2 linked regions of the Cecembia calidifontis genome follow. The protein of the gene in region 1 interacts with the protein of each later gene in a pairwise test. Links are inferred from orthologs where the notes say so. Each region holds a gene or a part of one and is shown on either strand. Other genes may lie near its edges. The genes, in order: def and BC751_RS07155.

Region 1 (15,650 bases):
TTTCCCCAGGAAAGGCAACCAATTTCAATGGGAATAAGGGAAGATAAACCTGCATTTTAATTTAACTAGGTATTGGGAAATTGATTTTCATGTTGTCCATGCACTGTTACCGGTCCAAGGTTTCCAATAAAGTCTCAATCTGATCAGGTGACATATAGAGATTTTTTATTTTATCCTTATAGTCATCCTCAAATCCATCATGGTTGAGGATATAATTTTTTGTAGCAAGGATTTGATGCCCCATACCACAAACTATGGCATATCCATCGGCCGTGTATTCTGCCTCCACGACTTTTTCTTTAGAAGTCAGGTACTTGAAACCGAAGCGCATCATATTCCCTGTAGACCTTTTTAAGTAATCCATTATATGCCCCAATTCATGACCAATCCAGCCCACTAATGCATCATTAGGGATCTTTTCAATCGGTATCACTTTATCTTCAAACTCCAAGGTCCTGGTGATTTTGATCCGGTATTTTCTTTTCTCCAAAGGATCCACAAAAAGAGACAAAACTTTCGGCTGGGCCTGCATTACGGCCCCGCTAATCCTCTCTTTGAATTCAAAAGTAATATCTACCTCTTCCAATTCAGGAAAATATTCCAATGCTTCTTTCACCGGACCAAGGATAGCTTTGGGGACTTTTTTGTTCTTGAAATTGACTATTGCGTCAAGGTCTTTTTCGTCTTTTTGAAAATTTGGGGGTGATTGAGCTAGGCTCTGGATAAACTGAGGACTTCCGAGAAGGAAAATCCAAATCAATACTAAATGCATGCAATTCAAACTGTTGAACTACTATGGTACAAAAAATTATCCTATAATCCAATATAAAATGTCACAGAGAACAAAAAAGGAGGGCATTTGGCCCTCCTTTATATATGATTTGGTATTTTATTAACCTTTGCTGGCAATGTAAGTCAACAAATCGAGTACTTTATTGGAGTATCCCCACTCATTGTCATACCAGGACACAACCTTTACAAAAGTTTCACTAAGCTGAATCCCTGCATCCGCATCAAAAATGGAAGTCCTTGGATCTCCGTTGAAGTCAGTAGATACTACGGCATCTTCCGTATAGCCCAAGATACCTTTCAGGTGGGTCTCAGAAGCCTCCTTCATTTTGGCACAAATTTCTTTGTAGGAAGCCGGCTTTTTCAACCTTACTGTCAAGTCCACCACAGAAACGTTAGGGGTAGGCACCCTAAAGGCCATACCTGTCAGCTTTCCGTTAAGTTCAGGGATAACTTTACCTACTGCTTTTGCTGCACCTGTAGAAGAAGGGATGATATTTTGTGAAGCTCCTCTACCTCCTCTCCAATCTTTAGCGGAAGGACCATCCACTGTTTTTTGTGTGGCTGTAACAGCGTGAACCGTAGTCATCAAACCTTCCTCAATACCCCAATTATCATTCAGCACCTTAGCGATCGGTGCAAGACAGTTTGTTGTACAGGATGCATTGGACACAAAGTTCATGTCTGAGGTATATTTGTCATGGTTTACCCCCATTACAAACATCGGAGTATCATCTTTGGAAGGTGCTGACATGATCACCTTTTTGGCACCGGCATCGATATGGCCTTGAGCAGAATCTTTGGTAAGGAAAATACCGGTAGATTCCACAACGTAATCAGCACCTACCTCACCCCATTTAAGGTTTGCAGGGCTTTTTTCCGCTGTTACTCTGATTTCATTTCCATTGACCACCAATTTACCATCCTTGATTTCCACGGTTCCGTCGAATTTACCATGGGTGGAATCATACTTCAACATGTAAGCGATATAATCTACATCAATCAAGTCATTGATGGCAACCACCTGAACGTCAGGCCTTGATTGTGCAGCCCTGAATACCAGTCTACCGATTCTTCCGAATCCGTTGATTCCTACTTTGATTTTGCTCATAGTTATTTTATTTATTGTTGTATGGGTTAGACTTTAAAAAGAAAACCGTTGCTGATAAAATCCATTTTTTTCAAACGGTATGCTTCTCAATAATGTGATAAAATTACCAAATAAATTCTGCCTACCAAAAATATTTAAAAGATTGAAAATGAAGCCATTAATCAAACCCCAAAATACAATCGATTGCGAAATTCCCGAAAAAAATCAACCCACTGATTTTCAGACAAATAATTTTTTTTACAAAAAAAGCGGCCGAAGCCGCCTTTTTTTGTCATTTTTTTAAGCTATCCAGAATTTCATTGAAAGTTTTACTTGGCCTCATGACAGCGGATGTTTTGATTGGATCCGGTTTGTAATAGCCACCAATATCAACCTTCACCCCTTGCACACCATTCAGCTCTTCCACTATTTTGGATTCGTTCTCAGCTAATTGTTTGGCAATAGGGGCAAAAATTTCTTTCAATTCCAAGTCTTTATCCTGTGAAGCCAAAGCTTCTGCCCAATACATCGCCAAATAGAAATGACTTCCTCTGTTATCCAATTCCTTCACCTTTCTTGAAGGAGATTTATCTTCCTCCAAAAACTTCCCGGTTGCCTTATCCAAAGTTTCTGCCAAAACTTTTGCCTTTTCATTTGAAAACACTTCACCTAAATGCTCCAAAGAAACTGCCAGCGCCAAAAACTCACCCAGGGAATCCCACCTAAGGTGATTTTCTTCTAACAATTGTTCAACATGTTTTGGGGCAGATCCTCCGGCTCCTGTTTCAAACAAACCTCCACCATTCATCAAAGGCACAATGGAAAGCATCTTCGCACTGGTACCCAACTCAAGGATAGGGAACAAATCGGTCAGGTAATCTCTCAATACATTTCCTGTTACAGAAATAGTATCCTTACCTTCCTTCATTCTTTGCAAAGTGAATCTTGTCGCCTCAACAGGAGACATGATATGGATTTCCAAACCATGTGTATCATAATTTGGCAAATATTTCTCAACCTTTTTGATCAATTCGGCATCATGGGCCCTGTTTTTATCCAACCAAAAAACTGCCGGCACTCCTGTGGCCCTGGCTCTGTTCACTGCCAACTTCACCCAATCCTGTATTGGTTCGTCTTTGGTCTGGCACATTCTCCAGATATCCCCCTGCTTTACCTCATGTTCGATCAAAACAGTACCATCCTCAGAAAGGACTTTAACTGTCCCATCCCGAGGTATTTCAAATGTTTTGTCATGAGAGCCATATTCCTCTGCTTTTTGGGCCATCAGTCCCACATTGGGTACAGATCCCATGGTGGCAGGATCAAATGCACCATTTTTCTTACAGAAATCAATGGTTTCCTGATAAACTCCCGCATAGCATCTATCCGGGATAACCGCTTTGGTATCCTGTTGCTTCCCTTCTTTGTTCCACATTTGCCCCGAAGAACGGATCATGGCAGGCATTGAAGCATCTATGATGACATCACTCGGTACATGGAGATTGGTAATTCCTTTATCAGAATTCACCATCGCAAGCTCAGGCCCATCAGCAAGACAAGCCTCAATATCAGCTTCAACCTCTTTCCTCTTCCCTTCCGGAAGATTGGCAATTTTTGCAAGAAGGTCTCCTAAGCCGTTATTGACATCCACACCGATCTGTTTGAACAAATCCCCATGTTTTTCAAATACGGGTTCAAAAAATACTTTAACTGCATGGCCAAAAATGATAGGATCTGAAACCTTCATCATCGTAGCCTTCAAATGTAAAGAGAAAAGGACACCGGCTTTTTTGGCGTCTTCCTTTTGTTCTTTCAAAAATTTCCTGAGTTCGTCCACGCTCATTACCGCAGCATCAATGACCTCACCTTCCTGAAGGGACAGTTTTTCCTTAAGTACAGTAATGGATCCATCTTTCCCATGGAGTTCTATCCTTACTGAGGAAGGTTTTTCTATGGTAAGGGATTTTTCACTGCCGTAAAAATCCCCCTGATTCATACTGGCCACATGGGACTTGGCGTCTGCACTCCACTTGCCCATACTATGCGGGTTATTTTTAGCGTATTGTTTCACCGCTAATGGCGCTCTTCTGTCGGAGTTACCCTCTCTCAAAACAGGATTCACCGCACTGCCTTTAACTTTATCATAGCGTGCCTTGATGGATTTCTCCTCCTCAGTTTTTGGCTCATCCGGATAATTGGGTAAAGCATAACCTTTTTCCTGAAGCTCTTTGATGGCAGCTTTCAACTGTGGGATAGAAGCAGAAATATTGGGAAGCTTCACAATATTTGCTTCAGGGCTTTTGGCTATCTCCCCTAACTCCGACAGGTCATCGTTAATTCTTTGGTCAGGCTTTAAATATTCTGAAAACTGGGAAATGATCCTTCCCGACAAGGATATATCCCTGGTTTCTACGACTATACCCGCCGAACCGGTAAAGGCTTTGACTATTGGCAAAAAAGAATAGGTCGCCAATGCCGGAGCCTCATCCGTAAGGGTATAAATAATCTTGGCTGTTTTACTGGTCATTTTTACTTATTGTGAATAGATGAATTTATTTGGAAGAAGTAGCTCATAAGAAATTTTGGAAAATCAGGGATAAAATCTGATTCAAAAGAAGAGAGCTATTTCAAAATTGCGGGCTAAATTAAATAATTTATGCGAGTTTCAAAGTTTGATTACATCAAGGGAAAATATGGCATTTTGGATAAACTTTAAGGACATTGGTCATCCTTTCAACTTAAAAGCATCAGCATCTTTCCAAGCAGGGAATTTTTCCCTGTATTCAATTAATGCTTTGTGGTCAAGGGTAGCAAATAGGACATTTTCTTCATCGTCTGAATAGACCAATGTTTCACCTTTAAAGTTATAGACTGCAGAATGGCCAGAATAGGGAATGGCATTGCCATCTTTTCCAATTCTATTGACGCCTATGGCATAGCTTAAATTCTCAACAGCCCTCGCTTGAAGCAAAATATCCCAAACACCAATTCTCGGGCTGGGCCAACTTGCTACATAGAAAATCAGGTCGTATTCCAGTTCATCATCCTCAACTGTATTCCTACTCCAAACCGGGAATCTCAAATCATAACAAATCTGGGGAAATATTTTCCATCCCTTTAAGGGAAAAACTTCTCTTTGGGTTCCCATGGAGTAATGGGCGTCTTCATCAGCCATCCTGAAAAGATGCCTCTTATCGTATTTATTGACAGTGCCATCTGGTGACACCCACAACAATCTATTATAGAACTTTCCTTCTTCCTTGATTACCAAGCTCCCTGTAATCACAGCCTGGGTTTGGGCAGCCATCTGGCGCATCCACTTTGTTGTAGTAAAATTCATGGGTTCTGCCACTTCAGCAGCATCCATCGTAAAACCTGTGGAAAACATCTCCGGCAAAATGACCAGATCTACCTTTTGATCCAGGTTCATAATTTTTTCTTCCAGCATCGCCAGATTGGCGGTCCTGTCTTTCCAATACAAATCAGTTTGAACAAGTGCGACGGTAAGATCAGAATTTAGCATTTCTTTCAGGAATGGAATAAGAAAAAACCAACAAGATATCTTGTTGGTCAGCATTTTTTATCTCAAAGGATAGATCATCCGATAGTCTGTCGGCACCTTTCCTTTACTTACATCTATGAGTTTGCTCTGTACCAATCTTTTTTTCAAACCTTTAAGGTAATCAACAAATAGAATACCTTCCAAATGATCGTATTCATGTTGGATTACCCTGGCGGTCATTCCGGAAAACTCTTCTTCTTTAAGGTTCCAGTTCTCGTCAAAATACTCAATGGTAAGTTTCTCAGGTCTGATTATTTCAGCCCTTACCTCAGGGATGCTGAGACAACCCTCTTCAAAACCATAATGATCACCATATTCGTCCAAAATAATGGGATTGATAAATGCCCTCCTGATTCCTTTCTCTTCGTCATTTTCATCCAACATCAGCGTGGAATCAATCACAAACAAACGGATACCTTTGTTGATCTGGGGAGCAGCCAAACCCACGCCATTGGCATGGTCCATGGTACTGAACATATCCTGGATAAGATCATGGAGGTTTTCTCCTTCGGTAATTTCTTCAGCCTCACGCTTCAATATAGGGTTGCCATAAGCAACAATGGGATAAATCATAATTGTTCCAAGTAAGATTGTAGGATAATTGCGGCACTCACCTTATCCAGATTTCCTGTTTTTTCTTTTCTGTCCTTTTTTTTACTGCCCATGGCAATCATACTTTGCATGGCCATTTTGGAAGTGAATCTTTCATCAATCATCACCAGTTTCTTGTCGGGGAAGATCTTTGAAAGCCGGTCTTTCAGACTGATCACCCTCGGGGTCATTTCATTGGGATTTCCATCCAGGTTTTTGGGATAGCCCAAAACGATAGTTTCTACCTCTTCTTTTTGAAAGTAGTTTTGAAGAAACGTAATCAGTTTTGAGGTTTCCACCGTTTCCAGGGGATTGGCCACAATCTTCAACGCATCTGTAACGGCAATTCCAGTCCTTTTGGTTCCCAGATCTATGGCTAAAATCCTACCCATTAATTATTCCTGATTTTCTTTTTGATTTTTCTTAGGACTTCCTTTTCCAACTGAACAGCCTTTGGAAATAAAAGTTCATCTTCTATCTGGGCATGTATGATCAGTTCCCTTTCAAAATTCTGTAGCTCATGGTACAGCACCTTCATACTGATAGGAGCGTCCTCCGGCAAAAAATAATTCTGTGTGAGTTTTCTGATCCCCTCCATTTCATCATCATGCGCTTCATGGGCCTCAGACAGAGCAGCCACCGGACTTTTCTCCAGTATTTTAATCGATTCCTCTAAAGGGAATTCATCATTCTCTAACTCCTGCAAGAGTTTAATTCTTTGAAACAGCCTGTTTTCTTCTTCGTGAATGTGATGGATAAAATCTTCCACAAATAAGGGAAACATAATCCGCAGATCTGATAGCACCGCATTGTAAGCAAGGTCTTCTACCTGAATCCCCGACACCATATTGGACAAAAACGGCAGTTCTTGCCTGACAAAATAATAATGCTTCCTTTTTAAATAGGCTACCAAAACTTCTATGGGATGCAGAAAAAGCTCGTCCTTTTCGGGCTCTTTCCTTTGCGCCCAGGCCTCAAGTTCATTGATCAATTGCTGGGGTTTGATTTTGAATCTGTCACAAACTTCCTGAAGGGAGTTTTGCTCATATTGAAAAAAACTGATTCCGAAATAATGAAGGACTGCCGCAAAGACATAATTTTCAGATACTATGTCTTTGATCGGATTTTTTTCTATATTTCTGAAACTGTCCATAGCGGCAAAATTAAGCCATTTTACATAAATAAAGTTAAAAGGCCTATCAAAATCGATTTTATTTCGTTTATAAAAACGAAATGATCGAGAATACTGTTTTAAGTATATTGTGATGAAATTTCACCAAGCAAACAATTTAATCGGAGGATAACGTGAGCGAAATCAAAAACACCAAACAGCAAATCAGATTACCCCTTCTTCTGGCTTTGGCTATCTCGGCCGGTATTTGGATAGGTGCGACATTTGCAGAACCGAAAACAGATAGAAATGACCTGAAGGCTGCCATTTACAAGCTTCAGGAAATTATTACATATATCAACAGGGATTATGTGGACAGTGTCAACACCAATGAATTGGTTGAATATGGCATTCAGAGAATGTTGGAAAAACTGGATCCACACTCTTCCTACATTCCGGCCAAAGATGCCACCTTGGCCAAGTCACAACTGGACGGTGAGTTTGATGGTATCGGAGTAGAATTTGGAATCATCCGTGATACGATCTATGTAGTGGCCCCACTTACAGGCGGTCCTTCTGAGAAATTGGGGATACAGTCCGGCGACCAAATCATCAAAGTTGATGGAAAAACAGTGGCGGGGACAGGCATTACCAACCGTGATGTTTTTGATTTATTGAGGGGACCAAGAGGCTCAAAGGTAATTATTGAGATCAAAAGGAAAAACCAGAAAGACCTGATTCCTTATGAAATCACCAGAGATAAAATCCCGCAATACTCTATCAATGCTTCATATATGGTCAATCAGGAAATTGGCTACATAAAAGTAACAAGATTTGCAGCTACTACCCATGAAGAATTCAAGAAAGCCGTAAGGGAACTGAAAGATCAGGGCATGAAAAAACTGATCCTTGACCTACAGGGCAATCCAGGGGGCTACATGGGTGCAGCTATCAATATAGCGGATGAAATACTTTCCGAAAATGCCCTGATCGTATCCCAAAAAGGTAAAGTGAACCGCTATAACCAAAAAGCTTATGCGGTCAAACCGGGGCTTTTTGAAGATGGTTCCATAATCGTACTGATCAATGAGGGAAGTGCCTCTGCTTCAGAAATCGTTGCCGGCGCCATTCAGGACAATGACCGTGGACTTATTGTAGGAAGAAGATCTTTTGGAAAAGGATTGGTCCAAATGCCGATAGATCTATCAGATGGTGCGGAATTGAGATTGACCATTGCGAGGTATTATACCCCCTCAGGCCGATCCATTCAGAAACCTTATGGAGAAGATCAGGACTACTCTTCGGACTGGACTTATAGATTTGAACATGGGGAATTCTTCAGCGCTGACAGCATCAAATTCAATGATAGCCTGAGGTTTGAAACATTGTCCGGAAGAACTGTATATGGAGGCGGTGGTATCATTCCTGATTTCTTTGTACCCTTGGACACCACCATGAGCAGTGCCTATGTCAACAGACTCTTCAATTCGGACTCCGCTAGAGAATTTATCCTCGATTACCTCGACAAAAACAAGAAGCAGTTTGAAGGTATGAGCTTTGAATCCTACTATAAAAACTTCCGGATTACAGACGATATGCTTCAAGCGCTTATCAAGGTTGGAGAGAAAAATAAAGTAAAATTCGATGAGAAAGACTTCAGGAAATCCAAAGATTACTTAAAGATCCTGCTCAAAGCCCACATGGGCAGAAACATCTACGATGACAATGCCTTCTATAAGGTAATCAATGATATCAATGAAATTTACCTTCAGGCTTTGAACCTATTTGGAGAGGCAGAAAAATTGGCCTTCGCGCCTAAATCAAAGGAATAATTAACGTTTCATTCATTCGTTCAAACAAAAAGGGAGTCCTTGAAAGGCTCCCTTTTTTTATTAATGATATAATGCCGTTAAGTTAAGGAATGTGATTAAATAGATTTGTAATTCATTGAGTATTTCAGTTTAGCTCTGAATTTCCGCTTGAATACCTGGTTTCTTCTTGAATATTCTATTTTGGAAGCGATTTTCTTTACATATTTCTGGATAATCTGCTCCAATTCACCAATTAAATCTCTGATTTTAAGAATCAGGGATTTTGTTTTTGACAATGCATAAGTTTTATTGATTATCAAGGTCCTTGCTGACTTTGATGTCCGTCCTGTTTTGGTTTTTGGCTCCACATCATAGCAAAGAATATTGCAGAGTGATATGATCAGGGTCTTAGCATAGAAGTCCTGCTGGACCGCCCATGCTGTTTTGCCGGAAAAATCAGATACTTCAAGTCTTGATTTGATCAGTTTATATGCTTCTTCTATTCCCCATCTCTGTTTGTACAGGTTTATTAGAGAGGAGGCTGTATATTTTTTCCTGTCCAACAGCGAAGTCGCATATATTGAAATCTTACCCTTCTTATTCTTTTTCTTGATCAGTCTTACGGTCATGGTTTGGGATAACGAGGGATACTTTTCAAGCAGCCATCTGTATTTTGGAGGGAGTATTAATGTATATTCCGCATCAGAGGAACTACTTCGGGAAAAATCTTCGACACATTTCCACCAATTGTCTTTCATCCTGAAAAGAAAGTCGGCCCCTTTTCCTTTCAATTCGAAAAAAAGTCTCAGTGATGCATAATACCTGTCGCACACAAGAAGATCCCCTTCTTTAATATGTCCAAGATGGGCATGACATAGGGTGGCTTCCGAAGTGGTGTAGCTTTCCATACCGGCATCCAGTACAAGGCCGTTGTAAACATCATACAGGTAAGATATCCTGCTCATGTAATGTCCCGCATCCGCATTGGGCCCAAAACCATGATAGCTGAACTTCTCTGACATGGAGGGATGATCCGGGAGTTCAAGTGTTGAACCATCAACAGAAAGCACCCTATGCCCCTTCCATTTCTTGAACTTTGCATGTTGGTAAAAAAGACTGCAGATCAAACCGTTAAGCTTTTTAAAAACTGTATAGCACAGTTTTTTCCTGGCCTGGGTAAATGCACTTTTAGTGGGCGATAAGGAAGATTCCCCAAAAAACTCTTCAAGGCAGATATTAAGTCCTTTGTTGCTCTTTGACAAAATAAAAAGCACAAGAACTTCAAAGGAAAAGAAACGGTCACGAAGAAAATCTTTCACCGAAGTCCTACTTTCGATGATAAATTTTTCATAACTTAGTTTTAACTTGAATTCATTTACAATTAAAGTTTTAAGGCTTCCAGCACTCCCTGCTTTCGGAAGCCTTATTTTATACCTCTAATATAATGAATTTCAGTTAATTAACCACTAACTAAACGGCATTAATTAATGATATGTAAATACCAACAAGAGATTTGAGAATCAGTGTAAGCCTTTGTTTTTTTTATACTATCTTCAAACTATTAACCCAGAATGACCTATGAAAAAGATGTTTTTCATTTTAGCAGGAATTATCTATTTATCCGTCATGAGCCATACTGTAATAGCCCAGGCCAAAATTACCCATATCGCAGTTTATGTTAAAGACCTGAAGAGGAGTGCAGATTTTTATTCGAATGTCTTCCGATTCCCTGAACTCGACGAACCCTTTAAGGATGGTCTTCATGCCTGGTTTGATATTGGCAACAACCTTTCACTCCATGTTATTCAGGCTCCTTGGGAACCCATCACGATCAATAAGAATAACCATATATGCTTTAGTGTTCCCGATATGGAAAAATTTATCACTAACCTAAACGACCTCGGGGTAGAATTCGAAGATTGGCCTGGTAATAAAGGTAAAGTAAACATCCGCCCTGATGGGATCAAACAAATTTATATCCGGGACCCGGATGGCTATTGGATAGAAATCAATGATGAATTTTGAATCCGAAATTTAAAAATTAAGCAAAAACAAAAGCACTTCGGGTTCGAAGTGCTTCTGTTTTAAAATTTGGACACTACCTGTTATTGGTAAAGTGAAGAAGGCCATTTGTCATTTCCTGAGTTGATATCGGTTATCACTTTATCAGGGTCAATTTCCACGGCTACTACTTTTTTATCCACCCTCAAAAGATGGTTCCATTGATTGCCTTTGAACCAAATCTCTACGGGCAGCTTTCTTCTTTCCTTTTCACCGTCTTCATAAGTGATTTCCAACAAGACCGGCATAGGCATCTCGCCTAAATTGGATAGACTGACCACGTAGTTGGCTCCATAAGGATAGACACCATTGATGGCCAGATCAATATTGGCATTGCTGTAAAACCATCCCTTCCAGAACCAATCGAGGTTTTCACCCGACACATTTTCCATATGGTTGAAGAAATCACTTGGCTGCGGATGCTTGTATGCCCAAGTCCTGATATATGACCTAAATGCCTTATCAAATATTTCAGGCCCCAAAATATATTCCCTTAGCATAATCATGCCCAATGCCGGCTTATAATAAGCTACCATTCCCAGGTTGTTGGGCTGTGTACGGTCAGGATGGGTGGCAGTAGGCTCTCTGTCCTTGTTGGTCAACCAACCCGTATAACGTCTGGTCTGGATCAAGTTATTGGTATATTCGCCGTTATTGAAGGCTAAGTAAGAATAATAGTTGATAAAGGTATTGAAGCCTTCATCCATCCATGCATGCCTTCTTTCGTTGGTACCCACGATCATTGGGAACCAATTGTGGCCAAATTCATGGTCAGTAACTCCCCAAAGTCCCTCTCCTTTGGCCTTGAAACTGCAGAAATTCAAACCTGGATATTCCATTCCTGCTACATTGGATGCCACATTGACCGCTACAGGATAAGGGTATTCATACCACATTTCGGAATAATGCTCAACTGATGCTTTGCTGTATTCTGTAGACCTGCCCCATGCTTCCTGCCCATCACTCTCTTTTGGATAGACAGATTGTGCCATGGCTTTTTTTCCACTTGGAAGATTGATCCGTGCTGCATCCCAGATAAAAGCTTTGGAAGAGGCAAATGCTACATCCCTCGTATTTTTCATCTTAAAATGCCAGGTAAGCATTCCATCCTGCCTTGGACGTGTATTGGCGTAGTCTGTGATTTCATCAGGAGAAATGATATAAACGCGCTCATCGCTTTCAGAGGCTGCTTTCATCCTCCTCTGCTGTTCACGTGTCAGCACCTGGGAAGGGTTAACCAGCTCCCCTGAACCAACCACAATATGGTCAAAAGGAACGGTTATCTTGTAATCAAAATCACCATATCCCAGATAAAACTCCCCTGCACCTAAATAAGGATCTGTATTCCAGCCGGTCACGTCATCAAATACCGCTACCTTGGGATACCACTGGGCAATGGAATAAATCACACCATCCTCTACCTGTTGACGGCCCATACGGTCCATACCCTTTTCAGGAATTTTAAATTCAAAATCCATGGAAACAGTGGCCCGTCCCCCATTGGCCGGAATGGGCTCGGAAAAAGTCACTTGCATCCTGGTATCACTGATAAAATAATCAGAGGTTACCGGCTTGTTTTTTCCGGCAACCTGAGCTTTTACATTACTGATTTTATACCCTCCGTCAATATCCCCACTGTACCTATTTCCCTGCACAGGCGTCGTCAGGGTACCACGGGACTCTGGCGTAAACCTATTTTGTTCTAATAGCAACCAGACAAAATCCAGGTTCTCCGGACTGTTGTTTTTGTAGGTAATGTGTACTTTCCCTTTTATCACATGTTCTTTTTCATCCAAAGTAGCCTCCAACTGGTAATCTGCTCCATTTTGCCAGTAAGCAGGACCGGGCTTTCCGGAAGCTGTCCTGTAAGCAGTACCCTGACGGTAGCCAATTTCGGTGAAAGCTTCATCCCTGTGGTCTGTCACCGTCATCTGCCCAAATACAGATGTTGAAATCCCCCATAAGATCAGAAGGGAAAAAATTTTAAATTGCTTCATTCTATACATACATTCTACATTTTGTTCAGCCCGCTAAAATTACTGATTGGACGCTGAAGAAAAAACCAAGCCTTCGGAATATTCAACTATTTTGACCAATGTGTATGAAAATAGCAAATGTTGTAATTTGAGGTCAAACATGCTTAACTTTCGGGCTTGTAAAATACCAACTCCCAATGAAATTAAGTGTACTAGTTGCTTTTTTAACTTTTAATTTAAGTTATGCTCCTGTGGATCAGGACAGTTCAGCAGTAGAACTGAAAGAATTCACTATCTCGGAAAACAGGTTGGAGATCCCTTTTAACAAAGTCTCCAGAAATATTTCTGTACTTCAAAGAAAAGCTATAGAAACTACTCCTGCCAGAAGTATCCAGGAACTGCTTTCTTTTACTCCCGGGGTAGATGTCAGGCAAAGAGGTGTAAGCGGGGTTCAAGCCAATATTGGCATTAGGGGAGGCAGTTTTGAACAGACCTTGATGTTGCTGAACGGCATCAAATTAACCGACCCACAGACGGGCCACCACCTGATGAATATCCCTGTACCTTTACAGTCTATACAGCGGATTGAGGTTTTGAAAGGTCCCGGGTCCCGGATTTTTGGTCAAAATGCATTCGCAGGCGCCATCAATATTATCACAGAGCTTCCTGAAACAAAAAGTTTGAACATACAGGGATTTGGAGGTGATTTTGGCATGCGGGGAGGCCATATCATCAGTTCCCTGCCCATAGGAAAGTACAAACAGACCCTTTCTGTATCCCATGATGCATCAGATGGTCATTGGTACAATTCAGATTTCAAGGTCAACAATGTATTTTATGAATCCGGATATGAACTGAATGACAAACACGAATTCAACAGCATGTTTGGATTTTCGGACAGGACTTTTGGGGCCAATGGCTTTTATACCAATGCCTTTCCTGACCAATGGGAAAGCATACAGACCTACCTTTCCGCACTAAGTCATTCTTATCGAAACAAGGAATTGTTTTTACAAAGCAGAGGCTATTGGAGAAGGAATATTGATGAGTTTAGATTGAGGAGAAATGAACCGGAATTTTTCACCAACAACCATACTTCTGATGTATTTGCTCTGGAAATCAATGGCGCCTACACCCATAGATGGGGCACTTCCGGACTTGGAATCGAGACAAGGGAAGAACGAATCACCAGCAGCAATTTAGGTGACCGCAACAGGAGTTTCATTGGTCTTTTTGCCGAACACCGGGTTGAATTCCTGGAAAAGTTTGACGCAAGGGCAGGTGTTTATTCCAACTACTACAATGAGTTGGGTTGGAGGCATTTTCCGGGGGCAGAATTAGGCTTTCAACTCGATAAGTTTTCAAGGTTCTATACCAATTTTGGAAACAGCTTTAGGATTCCTTCTTTTACGGAGCTGTATTATCAGGATCCCAGTAATTTCAGCAACCCGGATTTATTGCCGGAAGAAGCCTGGAATTACGAACTCGGTTGGAAGCTGAACAAAAGCAGGCTGAATGCAGAAGTAGTTTACTTCTACAGGTTTACAGAAAACCTGATAGACTATACAAGGGAGCCCAGTACTGTTCATCCAAATCCCAACAGATGGGCACCGGGAAACCTCAGCCAGGTTACTTTTAGAGGAATAGAAACAGCCTTTCAATATGCACCAAATCTGGGAGGCCAGCATGTCAGGTTAAATGAGCTCAATCTAAGCTACAATTATATTGACGCAGCCTTGGTGCAAGCAGAGGGTGTGGAATCAAGATTGGCTTTGAATTCCCTGCGCCATCAGGTTATTGCGGGATTACAGGCAGCATTTATTCAAAAAATAGAACTGACCATAAAGGGAAGATATATCGAGCGGATGGCCTTGGACCCCTATTTCTTGTTGGATGCCCGGCTGGACTACAACAGACTCAAAAAACTTGGATTCTTCGCTGAAATCTCCAATATCACCAATTCAGATTACATAGAGGCCGGATTTGTTCAGATGCCCGGAAGATGGGCAAAGGCTGGGTTTATGGTGAATGTGGGGAGGTAATTTGCCAATATTCAACCCAAAATTTCATTCTTTAAAGAAGAAGTTGATTTTTTTTATACGACATTTTATGTCAATAATTAAAAATACCCTGTTTTGGGTATTTTTTTTATGTTCTGAAAGGGCTAAGTTTATAGGAGGTTAGTTAGTCATTGATCAATTTAATAATCAAAAGATTTAATAAAAATGGCATAATGGTAAACATTAAAAGCACCAAAAATTAATTATGAACGATACGATTTATACCTATTTCTTGCCTTTAGCTTTCTCTTTCAAATCATTCTCTCGTTTAATAAATCCCTCTTTTGTGAAGGGGTCCGCATGCGTAAGATTTTTTTTAGCGAATTCGGTTTCGGGGAAATTGGCGAAAGGTTATTGGGAAATTGAATTTTTATAAAAAACCTAATAAAAATATATAACCATAGAAAAATGCTAGCAACACTTTCAAAAATAGGAGAATACTTACTAGAAGGAAAAGGGATTTGGTCCAAACTAACCTCTGAACCAAAATTTGAGCCGGAAAAAACGAATTGGGTTATTCCAATTTTGTTGGACTGTGAAGCAGGTATTGCATCCATATTGGAAGGTGAAAAAGAATTATTTGTTGAAGAAGAATCAGC
Region 2 (15,636 bases), 3.4 Mb from region 1 along the record:
GTTGATCCCTTCTATCCTGTTTCTCCTGTTTTTTTCAAGATTAGCAGCCAATTTCTCATTTCCTGACAACTTATTGGCATAGATTAAAATCCGTTCAGTCTCGGAAAGCAGTACATTCAAATCCACAGGAATGATGGCGGTCGTCTGTATAGTTCTAAGATCCATGGGGTCATAGCACCACCTAGAACTGAAATCCCAGCCGGACTCACAGGCTGCCCTGAGGTTTCTGTAAACCTTGAATGGAAAACGGGTGGTTCTCTGTGCCAAATGGATATCCTCCTGAAATGACTCCGGACGGGGTGTATCCTCATCATCAAAATACCTGTTCAAAAAAGCATCCTCATCCAATCTGACCACCCTCTTGTATCTTTTCCCAGGAAGGTACAATTCTGTATCTCCCTCTACCCAAAAAAGGTATTCCATCAGCATTTCCGGGATATATTGTTCCAATATCCCTTCATCCTGCTTCACCTCTGCAAGCAGTTCCACCATCTTGGCAAAGAACGGGGGCTGCGACCGGGAAAGAAAATAAGTCCTGTTCCCATTGGGGATATGGCCTACCGTATTGATCAAATGGGCAAAGTTGGCCACCATGGACTCGATAAGCTCAACTTTTCCTGATACTTTTAGTCCCAGCATCGTGAAATAACTGTCCCAATAATAAATCTCCCTAAACCTTCCTCCCGGTACTATGTAGGGATGTGGTAAAGGCAGAAGGCTAGAATCCGGTATCTCCGGATCGGGATCCCTCCTGAGCAGCTCCCATTGTAGGTGCAGCCGCTCTTCCAAGGGTAAATTTTGGGGAATATCAATGGGCTTGGGATCAGGAGGAAGGTGAAAATTAGCTTTTACAAATTCCAACAGATCAAAAGTCTTTGATTTGGATTCCTCATAAAAATCCAGCAAAATATCCTTGGCGGGTCTTTTTGGAATACAGTCCACAAATGTTTTGGAGTCCGGGAAAATCCCGCTCATTTGTACGGCGTCAAAAAGTTCCCAATACAGTTCTTCCGGTGGGGTAAATTGATGTAAACTCATGATATTTTAACCTGTCTGTTTAACAATACCAAAACCAAGCAGAGCAGGGCTATGGGCAACAAAGAGAAATAGAAGGCATTGGTCCCTCCATAAGCTTCAAAGATATGGCCTGTCATAATGGATCCTGTGGTACCTCCTAATGCCGAAAACACCACAATCAGTCCGGACATGGAACTTTGCATGTATTTTGGCAAAGCACTCAAGACTACCGAATTGATGGTAGGGTAAATCGGCGCCAGGAAAACCCCCAAAATAGGGAACAAATACACGACAAAAGGAGCATTGAACCAAGTAATTGTCTCTGAAGCATCCGGTAAATTGGAAGTCAACGGCAAAGTCAAAACAACACAAACCCCCACCATCAGTGTGCATATCAAAGTAAAGGCAAGCCAGTGCAACCGCTTCAGAATAATGCCCGCCAGCAGTCTACCTACGGCCAATGCACCCGCCAAGACGGCACCAGCCTGGATCCCCATGCTCGCAGGAACTTTCAGGACATCCTGATAAAAAGAAGGTGTCCAGGTCATAAAGCTTTGCTCTATCAGAACAAAGAGAAAAGCAGAAGCCGCAAAAACCAGTACCAGGGGTTTGATTACCAATTTTAGCATTTCCAGAAAATCATCCAGAGCATGGGTGTTTTCTCTTTTGGACTCTGATTCGTTAATCTTGGCCATAAACAACAAGAAGGCCGCGGCCAAGCTCATGGCTCCCAAATACCAGTAAACATTCAACCATTTCCTAGAAGTAGGGTCTGCATCATTGACAAACAATGAAAAGAAAACATTCCAGAGAAGCACTCCTACCATAAAAAAACCTTCAATGGTACTCATCAGGCTGCTGTGCTCTTTGGTATTGGAAGTCACCAGCCCGATCATCGCAAACACGGATACCTTGATGACTGCAAACGAAATCCCCACTGCCGCAAACAGCATCTTGAAATACCAGAATTGGTCAGCCGTCAGGGGCATGATAAAACAGATGGCCGCAACCAAAAAAAGTACTGCCAACATTCCCCTTTTTAGACCGATCTTGGGCAATAGGGAGGCAACGATAAAGGAAAAAATAGCAATCGGAAGGTCCTTGAAACCTTCCAGTACCGACGCTTCTGCTTTGCTTACATCAAAGGTACGCTGCACCTGTAAGATTACGGCGCCCACCGAATTCAACAAAACGGCAAAAACCATGTAATTGACAATCAAAAAAAGCCTGATCAATGCTCTTGAAGTCATTGGAGGAAGGAATTAAAGGTTTTGAAAAAGGTAATCTTATCCAATTTGGCCAATTATTTAAAAAATGCCAAATCCAATCAGTTTATTGCCTCTTTTAAAAGCTGAGGATAATCTGTCACTATTATGCCTGGCTTTCTTTTTTCAAGGAATTCCCTGTAAACCCTTTGATCTTCTTGGGCATGTTCATCAATGTTGCCCAAAACATCTGTAATGATAGGAAGACCAAGCTGCCTTGCCCTTCCGAAGAGTTCTAATGGAGCACCTTTATTTAGGTAAACTGCCAATTGATAGGGGTCAGCGCTTTTACATAAGTATTCATCAAATTCATCCTCTGAATTGATCAGCACGGATACCAGAAACTTCTTGTCCAAACCAATGGCTTCTATCGCCCTTTCCAACTCAAAAGTCAACAAAACCACCCTGTCCAGCATGTTTTTTTCGGAGACCAAATTGATTACTTTTTCCAACACTGCGCTTTTTACATCCAGCATCAAATAAATCCCAAGCTCTCTGGAGATGTCCAAAAAAGATTCAAAGCGGGGCAAGGTCTCCTGGGTATTTTTTAATCGTAATTGATCCAAGTCCCTGCTATCCCAATCCGAAATGTTTCCCTCATCATCCGTAGTCCTTCCCAAAGTCCTATCATGCAAAAGATATAACACGCCATCTCTGCTTTCCATGACATCAATTTCCAACATATGGAAACCCGCTTCTATAGCCAACTTTAGGCCGGTCAGGCTATTTTCAGGGATTTCGGGATGCAGAGCAGCTCTATGGATAAAAATCAGCGTCTGCTCTTGAGCAAGCAAAGACCTCAGGCTCTGCGCAGCTACAGGTAACTGAAAAAGACCAAGAAGCAACAAGAAGCAAAGTTTTTTAATCATTTTTTCGCCAGTAAATACCAACCTCTGGGGTCCACTTCAATGGGACCTTCACTCTTTACCAGGATGGGCTTGGAGGAAAGGACATGACGCTCATATCCATGGGAGGTCTTGAATTCAACTGGAAGATCGAATGAAATGTTCGGAACACTTACTTGATAGCCTTTTTTTCCTTTTTTCTTCACTTTCACATCCGGAAGACGTACAGTCTTTAGGTAAAGATCAAAAAAGCCCTGTAGGTCAATACCGGTATAATCCTGAACAAAACCGGTAAAATCGCTGGTCACAACAAGATTTTCATAGGTGAACCTTTCATCGGAGACAAAGGCTTTCAGCATGGGAAAAAACAGTTCATCCCCAATGTAGTACCGCAGGGAATGAATGATAAATGCCCCTTTGGTATAAATCTCGGGATGGTAGGCAAAATCTGAGTTGGAGTTTCTTGGGGATACCACCGGACGGAGGTTCCTGATATTTGTTTTTACAGAGGCTACTTTTTCATGATAAGCCTCTTCTCCTCCATGCTTCAGGTAAAAAAGCCAGTCTCCATAAGCGGTAAGGCCTTCATGAATCCAGAAATCAGCCCAGTCTTTGACAGAGATTTTGTTGCCAAACCATTCATGACCCAATTCATGATGTAGAAGCCAGTCAAAGGTCACGTTCCCTATTTTTTCAAATTGGAAATTATTCCCATAGGCATTGATGGTCTGATGCTCCATGCCCAGGTAAGGAGTTTCCACCACTGCGATTTTGTCATCAGGAAAAGGATAAGGCCCAAAATAAAATTCCAGCGTGGAAGCTGAGGTTCTTAAAACTTCGAGTAATTCCAGCGCTTTTCCACGATTCTGCTGTAGTACCCAGACATGCATCGGGATTTCTTTACCATCTTCACTTTTAAAAAGCGTGGCTTCTTGATGAAAAACACCCAAGGTAAAATTGATGTTGTAATTATTTATGGGATACCGGGTGCTCCAGTGATAAGCTATTTTTCCATTTTGCTCCTTGGTACTGAGCAGCCTGCCATTAGAAGCCACAAAATAGGGTTGAGGGGCCGTAAATATTAAATCAACACCATTCAAAGGCTCACTTGAAGGATGGTCCAGACAGGGCATAAATATTTTAGCTCCCTCATTTTGGGAAGATAATCCCATCCAATGGTTGCCCAGTTCATCCATTTCCCAGGTAAACCCTCCTGTCCAGGGCGGTCTGATGGCAATGGGCGTTTTTCCCCCATAGTAAATCTCCACTTCCTCACAGGTACAATCAATCGGATAAATATCCAAAATGTCGCCATGATGGTCAAAAGCAATTTCTTCCCCGTTCATGAGTACTTTCAGAACCTTATATTCCTCTATGAGATTAAGCCTTAGGGTATCCAGCTTCTCTTCAGCCTGAAAAGTGATTTTGTTCTTCCCATGTATTTCCTGCTTTTCGGGCAAGAGTTCCAGTTCCAATTGGTAATGCATGACCTGGAATTTTTGCTGCAATGGATCAATTGGTCCTCCCCAGGTCCAGTTTTTTTGGATTTGGGCAAAGCCCTCTATGGAGGCGAGAAATGTCAGGAAGAGGATGAGTATTCTTTTCATTGTACCGGAAATCAAGCTAAAACTTTGAAAATATAAGCAATTCCAGCCTACTTGCAGAAAAGTCTAAGGCATTTTTCGGCAATGAAAAACCCGGTATTTCTCCCCTACTTTGGTGCAGATCAAAAAATCATTTCCCCCATCTTTGAGTTTGAATTTATTTTTGATCTCTTCAGGAGAAAGAGCAAAATTCCTGGCAATGACGTTTATCTGACCTTTAGGAAATAGCGTTTTAAGTTCTTTTTTGGGCTGATGCAATTCCTTGATTACTTCAAAAACCCTGCCCGGAATCCCTTCAGAATAACTGTCCGAAGTGTAGAGGTGACTGTTGGGATGCAATTTTTCCAAGCCATATAGCTGTCCAAAATACTTGAAAGCTCCTGCCTTTAAAATACCGGCAATGGGTTCAATAATATAAGACTTAACCTCTGAAAAGTCGCTCTCCGCAGTGGCCTCTTTTTCAAAAGAAAAATCAAATTCCTGTCTTCCTTCCGGCCTTAGGTCCACACAATGAATGGTTATTTCTTCAGCTTTTTTGTCTTTTTCCCATAGCAACAAGACTTCCTTTACCTCATTTTTGACAGAAACCACCCAAACTTGTTGGATGTCGGGCAATTCCTGCAAGGACTGCTTGATGTCCATCATGGGGGAAGCTTTTACCAACACCGATCGCGCTTTGGATTGCAGGAGTGGCCAATGGCTAACGGTATCCGGCTCACAGTCCGAAAGTTTGTAAAGCTTTTGATTTTGTTCTCCCCTTCGGGCGGGATCTACATAAATGAGGTCAAAATTCTCGGGGGTTCCTGCAAGAAATTCAATCCCGTCACCTTGATTAATTTTAAACTTATTTTCCCCCAACACCTCCATATTGTATCGGAATATCTCAGCAAGATCTGCGTTCTGCTCACAATAGGTCGCCTCTTTAAAATTCCTTGCAAGATAATAAGTATCTACCCCAAAACCTCCTGTCAGGTCGATCATGCTTTTACCCTGTACCAACTCAGATTTGAATTGGGCAGTGTCTTCAGAGGAGGACTGCTCCACGGAAAGACCGGGAGGAAAAAAAAGGTCAAAATTATGCGACCAGTTGGGCAATTTTTTTTGGGCTTTGCGCCTGGCCTCCATTTGGTGAATGGCAAGTTTTAAGTCAAAACTGACTTTGTCCCGAAGCCGCATAAAAAGCAGTGCAGGATCCCATTCCAGTTGATCCTGCACAAATTGTTTGACTTCTTCGGTATAAATTCTCGGGATATTCAATTTATCTTTTTTTGGTCATCGGGAATTTTACCAATAATTTATGATGATTTGGAGCCAATATCTTTAAATAACTTGTCCGCTGAGGAAGATCAAACATCCATGAATATCGGTTTGCTACAATACTTTAGCTAAATTGATACTTTGCCCAGTTACGGGCATCAGGGTTTTGATATCCAGACTTGAAAAAAGCCAAGAAAAGACAATTACACCAAACTGTGCTCTACGAGATATTCCGCAATCTGCACGGCATTGGTAGCGGCACCTTTTCTAAGGTTATCTGCCACTATCCACATATTTAAGGTATTGGGCTGAGATTCATCCCTTCTCAACCTGCCTACAAAAACCTCATCTCTTTTGTGTGCAGTAAGCGGCATTGGATAAACATTGTTGGCCGGATCATCCTGCAAGACCACCCCTGGGGTTTCAGATAGGATCTTTCTGACCTCATCCAGATCGAAGTCCTGTTTGAATTCCACGTTTACGGATTCAGAATGTCCCCCGATGGTAGGTACCCTAACTGTTGTGGCTGTCACCTGAATGCTGTCATCCCCAAAAATCTTTTTGGTTTCGTTGATCATTTTCATCTCCTCTTTGGTGTAGCCATTAGGCTGGAATACATCTATATGGGGAAGGATATTCAAATCAATTTTATGCGGATATACCATGTCGGCAGGCTGCCCTGCTCTTTCTGCCATCATCTGGTCAACGGCCGCTTTGCCTGTACCGGTAACAGATTGATAGGTAGAAACCACGATTCTTTTAATACCGTATCTATCACGCAGTTTGTTCAAAGCAATTACCATCTGTATGGTGGAGCAGTTGGGATTTGCTATGATCCTGTCGTCAATTCTGAGTTCTTTGGCGTTGATTTCGGGAACAACCAGTTTTTTGGTAGGATCCATTCTCCAGGCGGAAGAGTTATCGATGACGATGGTACCTACCTCCGCAAATTTTGGCGCCCACTCCAAAGAAGTACTTCCTCCAGCGGAAAAAATAGCGATGTCCGGCTTCTCAGAAACAGCCTGTTTCAATCCCATCACCGTATATTCCTTACCCTTGAAAGTCATCTTCTTTCCGGCAGACCTTTCACTTGCTACCAAGAGTAATTCATCAAATGGGAAATTGTGCTCATCCAGCACTTCGAGGATTTCTGAGCCTACCAATCCGGTAGCTCCTACAACGGCTAGTTTCATTTTTACTGATTTTTTAGAATTGAACCGCAAAGGTAAGGCAAGAATTCCCAAAAAAGATAGCCTGACCGCATTTAATTAATTAATTTTCAAACAGGTGGTCATTTTTTTGAAAAGAATTGAAAAAATGACAGTTAAACGGATAAAACCCGATTAATGGGCTTCTCCTGTTTATTTTAAAAGCATGTTTGGTGTTTTTTTAAAACGGATAGTCATTGCTGCTGCCTTTCTGGGTCTGTTTTTTGAAAATGGGCTCTTCGCACAAATCCAGGACTTTGAAAGCAATTTCAGGATTGTGGACCACCCCCAGGAATTCTTGCCCGACTGGTCGGCCAATGAGGTAAGGAGTACGGCTGCACGGGTATTTCAGGCCAATTCAGAGGGTCGTTTTGGCTCCCGGGCTTTAGGGGTACAACCTATCAGTTCTTTTACCGGACAAATTTATACCCATTTTCATCCCCAAGACTACATAGCTCCTAAAATTGCCTTTTTTGCAAAAACAAGACAGAATGGGAGCGGATCGAGACCTGCCATGCTGAGTATATCTTTTTCAAAATCAGGTTTTGACCAATGGGAGTATACCCTGCCTGTCGGGGATGCATCGAGTTTCCCCAATCAGAATACAGAGTACCGCCTCTTCGAAATCCCCGTTCCCCAAGCGTTTAGAGAGGAAGAAAAGGTTTTTGTCAAAATACAAGTGCTGTATGGACCGGGAACAGGTTCCGCCGCCCGCTTTTTTATGGATGATTTTGGTATTTACAATGGTGATGAAGTAGTCGATCCGATTATCACCCGTTCAGCTTATCTCCTCGATCCTTACCGTTTAGCTTTACATTTGGACAAAGCTATTTTGCAACCTGTCAAATCCCAAGTAAGGATTTCGGGCTTTTCAAATTTCGAGTTGCTTTTCCCGGCTGACACCTTACTGGTTTTGGAATCCATTGATCCATTTCCGAAGGGGAGTTTCCCCATTCATTTGGAAAACCTAAGGGATAAAAACGGTACAGTCACCCCGCTCACGACTGCAGTGATGGATAATTCATATATTGAAATTGGTGAGACCCTATTCATCCGCCCCGATCAATTGCTGGTAAGTTTCAGTCATGAATTTTTGGAATCCTCAGTCACCCAAACCTCAAATTTCTTGCTCGGAAACCAAAACCCAATAGCCATAGAAACATTGGAAAATAGGTTTCAGGCAATCCTGACTTTCAGGAACCCATTTAACCTGAACTCATTTCTGGTCTTGGAAGCCAGAGGGATTCAAAATAAAGACCAAATCGGCAGGGAAGGAATGCTGCGCAGGTCCTTTGCTTATAGGGATTTTATAGAAGACTTATTTCTTATTGAACAGGACATAATTGATATTTTGCATGAATTGGACATTGACCCGTCCTCTATCAGTGCACCAAGTTTCAAAATTGAAGATTTTGAGGAAGTATCTTTTGAGGTCCTACTCCCTTCTCCCGCCAGGATTCAATTGATCGCACGGCTACCTTTTGAAGAAGGGCCAGTATTCAGTCTTTTGATCCCGCACAGAAAAAGCAGCAGAGGCTTCCCTATCCATGCCTCCAAAAGGGATTTCTTTTGGGACAGGACAGCCCCCGAACTGGTTCAGGTTTTACCCGTGGACAGAAATAAAGTGCTGGCTGTTTTTTCCGAAGCACTTGATCCTGCTTTTATGCTTGTTTCCAGTAATTTTTCCATCGGCCAAAGAAATCCCAATCAGATACTTTTACAGAACAACAATAGCCAGGCTTTACTCAGCTTTCCAATTTCCTTTGAAAATGGCCAACAGTATACACTCACTATTCAAAGGGCTGTGGACATTACTGGAAACTCCGCTGAAAACTTATCTTTTTCATTTGTATTTGACTTAGGTCAGAGAATAGGTTTTAAAGAAATTGTCATCAATGAAGTTATGCCTGCCCCCCGTGCCGGAAATCCAATCCCCAATGTGGAATATGTAGAACTGTATAACACCACAGACAAAAGCATTTATCTGGGCGGCATGCAATTGGCAAACTCAAGGAGAAACACCACCTTACCTTCAGCTGTGCTGGGGCCAAAATCTTACCTGATACTATGCCCCAGGGCCCGGATATCGGATTTAGCACCTTTTGGAGAGGTACTAGGACTTACCAACTGGCCCACTTTGCTCAATTCTTCCGACCAGGTCAAGCTCCTCGACAGTCAAGGAGAGGTGTTGGACAGTCTGAATTACACGACGGCTTCATTTGGGGGCAGTGCTTTTGCCCAGGGAGGATTTAGTCTTGAAATTGCAAATCCCTATTTATCCTGTTATTTGCCCAGCAACCTGAAGGCATCACAGCATGAGAAAAGAGGTACACCAGGCAAAAAAAATTCTGTCTATGAGAGTTCGCCCGACCTGAGCAAACCAAGATTTATTAGAAGCAGTTGGCTGGGAAACCGGCAGGTATTGTTCACTTTTTCAAAAATCCTAAATCCAAACACCCATTCCCTGTCAGTAGAGATCAGTCCAACCATTGAAATTGCACGGATTGCAACTGGTTCTTCCCCCGATCAGCTCTGGATAGAATTCAAAGAGGAGCTCAAAGAAGGCATACGTTATATCCTGAAATTTAAAAATCTCAGGGATTGCATCGGAAATTTGTTGGATGAAGATGCATTCGTTTGGATGGTCAGGCCCAGCACAGCTTCAGCCGGTGACATTGTCATCAATGAGGTGCTTTTCAATGCCCGGGTCAATGCTCCAAAATTTGTGGAAATTTACAACCACAGCGACAAATTTATTAATCTGAAGGATTGGAAACTGGCCAATTTCAACAGTTCCCAGGAAATAGCCAACCGGAGAATCCTTTTTGCTGATGATTTTATTATCGAACCCTTTAGCTTTTTGGTTTTTACTACCGATGCAGAAAAACTTCACCAAGAATACCCGAAAGGGGACAGAAGCAGGTTCGTTGCATACAGCAGCTTGCCAAGTTATCCCATATCCAGCGGTAATGTGGTACTACTCAATCCTGAGGAGAATATCAGGGAAATTTTCTCATACCATGAGCGGATGCACCACCCTTTACTCAGAGAAAGACGGGGAGTATCACTGGAAAGACTTTCTCCCTTCAAACCGGTAGATGCCCCCAACAACTGGCAATCTGCCTCGGCCTCCTCGGGCTTTGCCACGCCTGGCATTAGAAACTCACAGATTTTTGAAAGCCAGGAAGGAATCGGGATATCGATTAGCCCCAAGGTATTTGCTCCGGATATCCCAGGACAGCCGGCTTTTGTGACGATAGGATATAAGATGGAAGCACCTGGCAAAACTGCCAATATCAGAATTTATGCAGTGAATGGCTCCCTGATCAGAGAAATCTGCCAAAATGCTGTTTTGGGAGAGGAAGGATTTTTCCTCTGGGACGGAACAGACTTACAAGGAAGAAAGGTTAGACCGGGACATTATATTGTATGGGCCGAAATCTATGATTTAGACGGTACGATAAAGAGAATAAAAAATACGGCGGTAGTGGGAACAAATTTCTAAAAACATAAACATAATGTACAGATTTTTAGTATATTGTATTACATCCTCATCATTAAACCCTTATCGCCATGAACAAAGACTTGATCACCCAGACCCTGAAAACCTACTTCATCGAAAAAGGAAAAGATCTTAAGGTCATCCAACGCTACTTGAGCATCAAGCATAAGCTCATTTTGGATGAAAAATTGCTTCTCAAAAGGTTAAACAGCATCAATTAGCATAAAAAACCGCCCTGTGGGCGGTTTTTTATTTTTGCAAATTAAAAAGCTACCCTTATTTTAGGGAACTTTTCAATCAGACGTATGGATTGGAGGTTTTTAACCACATAAAGTTATTGCTATGAGCCAAGAAGAAAAAACTGCGTATTCCCCTGAGGAATTAAAGGAATTTGAAGAAATCATTCTTCAAAAACTGGCTGTTGCCAAAGAAGAGCTCACTTCGCTAAAAGAAACATTGAGCAAGAAAAATGATAGCGGGACGGATTTTACGGCCTCAACCTCCAAACTTTTGGAAGACGGAGCAGACACGCTGGAAAGAGAAAGTCTAAGCCAGTTAGCCGCGAGACAGCAGAAATTTATCATCAACCTGGAAAATGCGCTTATCAGAATCAAAAATGGCACTTACGGTGTATGCGTGGACACAGGTAAACTGATAGCTAAAGAACGCTTGAAAGCTGTTCCCCACACCATGCATTCCATAGAGGCTAAACTTGCAAAGAAATAATTTGGAATTTCTACACAAACATATTGAGGCTTTAATTTTCTGTTCACCATCTCCGTTGGGCGTTGATGAAATTCAAAAATGCCTAACGGAGATGTTTGAATCAGAGGTTCCAAAGGAGCATATTTTGGAGGCCATTACGGTACTTCAAGAAAAATACAGCCATGATGATTTTTCATTTGCACTGGAACACTTGGGAGGGGGATATCAGTTTTTGACCAAACCTGCCTACCAGAGCAGTATTTCAATCTTACTCAGGCAGCAGTCCCAGAAAAGGCTTTCCACTGCCCAACTGGAGACGCTCTCTATTATTGCTTACAAGCAACCCGTAACCAAAACTGAAGTAGAACAGATCCGTGGTGTAAGCTGTGACTATTCTATCCAAAAATTATTGGAAAAGGAGCTGATTGTCATCAAAGGCAAATCTGACAGTGTTGGCAAACCTATGCTTTACGGCACCAGTGACAAATTCATGGAATACTTTGGCATCAACAACCTGGGCGACCTTCCTCAACCCAAAGACTTTACCTCAGAATCCAATCAAATTGGAGAAGAAAAGGATCAGCTTTCGCAATAAGATTTGGGCACATACTGCAGACCAACACGATCCATGACTTTCAAGACGGGGTGATTTTACCGAGTCTAAAAAAAAGATTTTTGCCCTATTGTGCTTTCTTTACTTCTGCATGGGCAGAAATCAGGTATTTTCTACCTGTTGAAATTTCTTCACAAAGGACCCTCGTCCTTCTCACATGGTCTTTCCTGAATTTTCTGCCCTGAAGTATAAATACCTCGCCTAGGGACAAATCCAGCAAAAGAGAGGTGTCACTTGTGACTTTGGCATCATAAGCTTTCAATGTTTTGGCCAAAAAAAGATCGCCTCCTGTACTGGCCTTTGGATTTCTCATATGGAGCATCAGCGCCATAAAAATATCTTTTGGAAAGACTTTTTCTTTAAGCACAGGAAGCATTAATTCCCTAAAAGTCTGTTTCCATTCCGCGCCATGCGGTTTAATCCTTAGCCCATATTTTTCAAATGCCCTAAAATGCGCAACCTCGTGGATGTAAGTGATCAAAAACTGATAACGGCTAAGGTTGTGGTTGATCGTAATGGTCTGAATTTTCCTGTCCCTACGGAACCGAAAATCCCCCAACTTAGAAGCCCTGTTTTTGGTGATAAAAAAATTAAAGGGCTGTTGCTTCCAAAGTTGGAAACAATACATCACAGCCTCTTCGGGCAGGTGTTTTTTGAAAGCATTTAAAAACTGTTCTTCCTGAGCGCTCATTGCTGTCCCAAATTAAAAAAAAAGAGGCTGACCAATTCTGGACAGCCTCGATTTTTTTTTAGAAGATAGAATTAACCTTCAACTACTTCTTCAACTTCTTCAGTAGCTTCTTCGATAACTTCTTCAGCTTCGTCGATACCTTCTTCAGTTTCTTCGATGATCACTTCGATTTCTTCAGTAGCTTCTTCAGATACTTCTTTGTTTCCGCAAGCAGATGCGAACAACATACCAGTGATAGCGAATAATGCAAATACCTTTTTCATGATGTTTGGTTTGTTTCTTAAATTAAGCGTGCAAAATTAATTATAATTCAATTAATGTCAAGGGATTTTGCCAAATTTTTTACTTTTTCTTGTAAGTAATTTTTATCGGTACTCCCTCAAAATCAAAGTTTTCCCTTAGCCTGTTCTCCAAAAACCTGGTATAAGGCCCTTTGATATATTGTGGCAGGTTGCAAAAGAATGCAAATACAGGGTTTTTGGTCGGCAGTTGGGTAATATATTTGATTTTAATGTATTTCCCTTTATATGCCGGAGGAGGATAATTCTCAATTTCCGGCAGGATCAATTCATTAAGTTTGGAGGTAGGCACTTTTCTGGTTTTGTTTTCAAATACCCTTACAGCCAACTCTATTGCCTGAAAAATCCGCTGTTTGGTAAGTACAGATGTAAAAATGATCGGAATCCATCTGTTTTCACCCAATTTCTCAAGCATGTCCTTTTTGATTTTGTCCATGGTCTTATGGTCTTTTTCTATCAGATCCCATTTATTGACCATGATCATTATCCCTTTGTTGTTTTTAATGCCCAGGTTGATCAAGTTCATGTCCTGGGATTCAAATCCTCTTGTCGCGTCCACCATGATGATCAATACATCAGAGTCTTCCAAAGTCCGTAAAGATCTCATCACTGAGTAGAATTCAATGTCTTCTTTGACCTTGGCTTTTTTTCGGATTCCGGCTGTATCGGTAATGATGAAATCTTTGCCGTACAATTTGTAACGGGTATGGATAGCATCTCTGGTTGTTCCGGCTTCATCGGTTACGATGGACCGCTCTTTTCCCAAAAGTGCATTTAAGAAAGAGGATTTACCCACATTTGGTCTACCCAAAATAGCTATTTTCGGTATTCCTGCATCGGGATCTTCTTCGCCTGCATCCGGAAAATGTTTGATGACTTCATCCAGCAAGTCTCCGGTACCGCTTCCACTTACAGCTGCGATAGGAAACACCTCATTGTCCCCCAGGCCTAAACCATAAAATTCAGCCGCCAAAAGGGATTTTTCAGGACTATCGGCCTTATTGGCTACGATAAATATCGGTTTTTTGGTGCTGCGGAGTTCGTTGGCAAATTCTTTGTCCAGGTCTGTCAGACCGTCCAAACAGTCCACGACAAAAAGGATCACATTGGCCTCCTCAATGGCCAATTTTACCTGCTTGCGGATTTCAGCCTCAAACACATCATCAGAACCCGTCACATAACCTCCTGTATCAATTACTGAGAAAAACTTCCCTCCCCATTGGGCATGTCCGTAATGACGGTCACGGGTTACCCCGGACACGTTGTCCTCAATCGCTTTTCTCTCTTCAATCAATCTATTGAAAAAGGTAGATTTCCCTACATTGGGCCTACCTACTATTGCTACTATATTTGCCATTGTACACTTGTCTTATTGGTCGTAACCAAATTTTCTCAACTTGTTTTTATCTTTTCTCCAATCATCCGCCACTTTTACGAAGGTTTCCAAAAAGATTTTCTTTCCGAAAAACTTCTCCATTTCTTCCCTTGCCTGGATTCCCACCCGCTTGAGGGCTTTGCCCCCCTCTCCGATGATGATGCCTTTTTGGCTATTGCGCTCCACATAGATCACCGCACGGATACGGATAATGTTTTCCTCCTCATAGAAATCCTCGATGGCCACTTCTGTACTGTAAGGGATTTCTTTTTTGTAATTGAGGAAGATTTTTTCCCGGACTATTTCAGAAGCGAAGAAACGCTCAGGTCTGTCAGTGAGTTCCTCTTTATCATAAAAGGGTGGATGTTCGGGAAGCCTGTCAAGGATTTCCTGAAGAATGCGTTGGGTGTTGAAACTTTCGGTTGCAGAGATAGGAATCACCGTATCTGCTTTGATACGCTGGGTCCAATAAGCTGTCACTTCTTCCAATTGATTCTCCTTGGACAGGTCAATTTTGTTGATGACCAAGAGTACAGGAACACCTGATTGGTTGATCTTTTCAATTACGTCTTCTATTTCCGCGTCAGTTTCAAATAGATCGGTTACGAAAAGGATCACATCTGCATCCTCAAGGGCCATATGCACAAATCCCATCATGTTTTTATGGAGCTCATATTTGGGCTTCAACATGCCCGGGGTATCAGAAAATACGATCTGATAGTCCTCGTCATTGATGATTCCCATGATGCGGTGCCTTGTGGTCTGTGCCTTGGAGGAGATGATCGAAAGTCTCTCACCGATCAACACATTCATAAGCGTGGATTTGCCGACATTGGGTTTACCAATGATGTTGACGAATCCTGCTTTGTGTATTTTTTCGGTCATGACTACAGTTTTTTTTGTGCAAAGGTACTTGAATTTTTCCACAGACAATACTCAAAGAGAAAAACAAACCAAATAAACTTTGGAAAATAAGGTAAAAAATAGCCTGAAAACAGATTTTAGTGACTTTCCCCTGTGAAAAAAATATTTTCAATAAGACCCTAATATTCAGTCCATACCGACAAAACAGTCCTTATCCAAAAAAATTATCTCGAGCCAATATTTGCTTTATATCCAAAAAACCCCTACTTTTGTACCACGATTTCAGCAAAGGCTGTCAGATTTAGAAAAACATTTTATTAAAGATATATCGCGGGATGGAGCAGTTGGTAGCTCGTCGGGCTCATAACCCGAAGGTCACAGGTTCGAGTCC

The links.
Region 2: the proteins of def (region 1) and BC751_RS07155 interact in binary tests that used the Escherichia coli proteins (3 or more experiments, as listed by UniProt). The link is inferred for Cecembia calidifontis from one-to-one orthologs.

What each region holds. Positions count from the first base shown.
Region 1 is NZ_SGXG01000001.1:5,011,767-5,027,416, forward strand. The notes cover bases 4,238-7,228. They hold def (peptide deformylase), read right to left. Parts: upstream 6,015-7,228; coding sequence 5,460-6,014; downstream 4,238-5,459. Other genes in these bases: BC751_RS21675 (NADP-dependent isocitrate dehydrogenase), read right to left, coding at 4,238-4,406; BC751_RS21680 (amidohydrolase), read right to left, coding at 4,605-5,402; ruvX (Holliday junction resolvase RuvX), read right to left, coding at 6,011-6,424; BC751_RS21695 (hemerythrin domain-containing protein), read right to left, coding at 6,424-7,185. Outside these bases: BC751_RS21660 (LON peptidase substrate-binding domain-containing protein), read right to left, coding at 1-55; BC751_RS21665 (hypothetical protein), read right to left, coding at 107-772; gap (type I glyceraldehyde-3-phosphate dehydrogenase), read right to left, coding at 893-1,900; more of BC751_RS21675, read right to left, coding at 2,172-4,237; BC751_RS21700 (S41 family peptidase), read left to right, coding at 7,338-8,975; BC751_RS21705 (IS4 family transposase), read right to left, coding at 9,071-10,273; BC751_RS21710 (VOC family protein), read left to right, coding at 10,533-10,979; BC751_RS21715 (M1 family metallopeptidase), read right to left, coding at 11,060-13,012; BC751_RS21720 (TonB-dependent receptor), read left to right, coding at 13,189-15,033; BC751_RS21725 (hypothetical protein), read left to right, coding at 15,460-15,650. UniProt on the Escherichia coli protein: Removes the formyl group from the N-terminal Met of newly synthesized proteins. Requires at least a dipeptide for an efficient rate of reaction. N-terminal L-methionine is a prerequisite for activity but the enzyme has broad specificity at other positions.
Region 2 is NZ_SGXG01000001.1:1,634,171-1,649,806, reverse strand. Bases 5,187-8,163 are described here. They hold BC751_RS07155 (aspartate-semialdehyde dehydrogenase), read right to left. Parts: upstream 7,182-8,163; coding sequence 6,192-7,181; downstream 5,187-6,191. Other genes in these bases: BC751_RS07150 (lamin tail domain-containing protein), read left to right, coding at 7,363-8,163; BC751_RS07160 (class I SAM-dependent methyltransferase), read right to left, coding at 5,187-5,988. In the rest of the region: alpha,alpha-trehalase TreF, read right to left, coding at 1-1,038; BC751_RS07175 (MFS transporter), read right to left, coding at 1,035-2,267; BC751_RS07170 (glycerophosphodiester phosphodiesterase family protein), read right to left, coding at 2,345-3,151; BC751_RS07165 (M1 family metallopeptidase), read right to left, coding at 3,148-4,734; more of BC751_RS07160, read right to left, coding at 4,798-5,186; more of BC751_RS07150, read left to right, coding at 8,164-10,701; BC751_RS21880 (hypothetical protein), read left to right, coding at 10,770-10,919; BC751_RS07145 (TraR/DksA family transcriptional regulator), read left to right, coding at 11,041-11,424; SMC-Scp complex subunit ScpB, read left to right, coding at 11,426-11,998; BC751_RS07135 (SprT-like domain-containing protein), read right to left, coding at 12,084-12,707; BC751_RS07130 (hypothetical protein), read right to left, coding at 12,779-12,970; ribosome biogenesis GTPase Der, read right to left, coding at 13,050-14,363; GTPase Era, read right to left, coding at 14,376-15,266.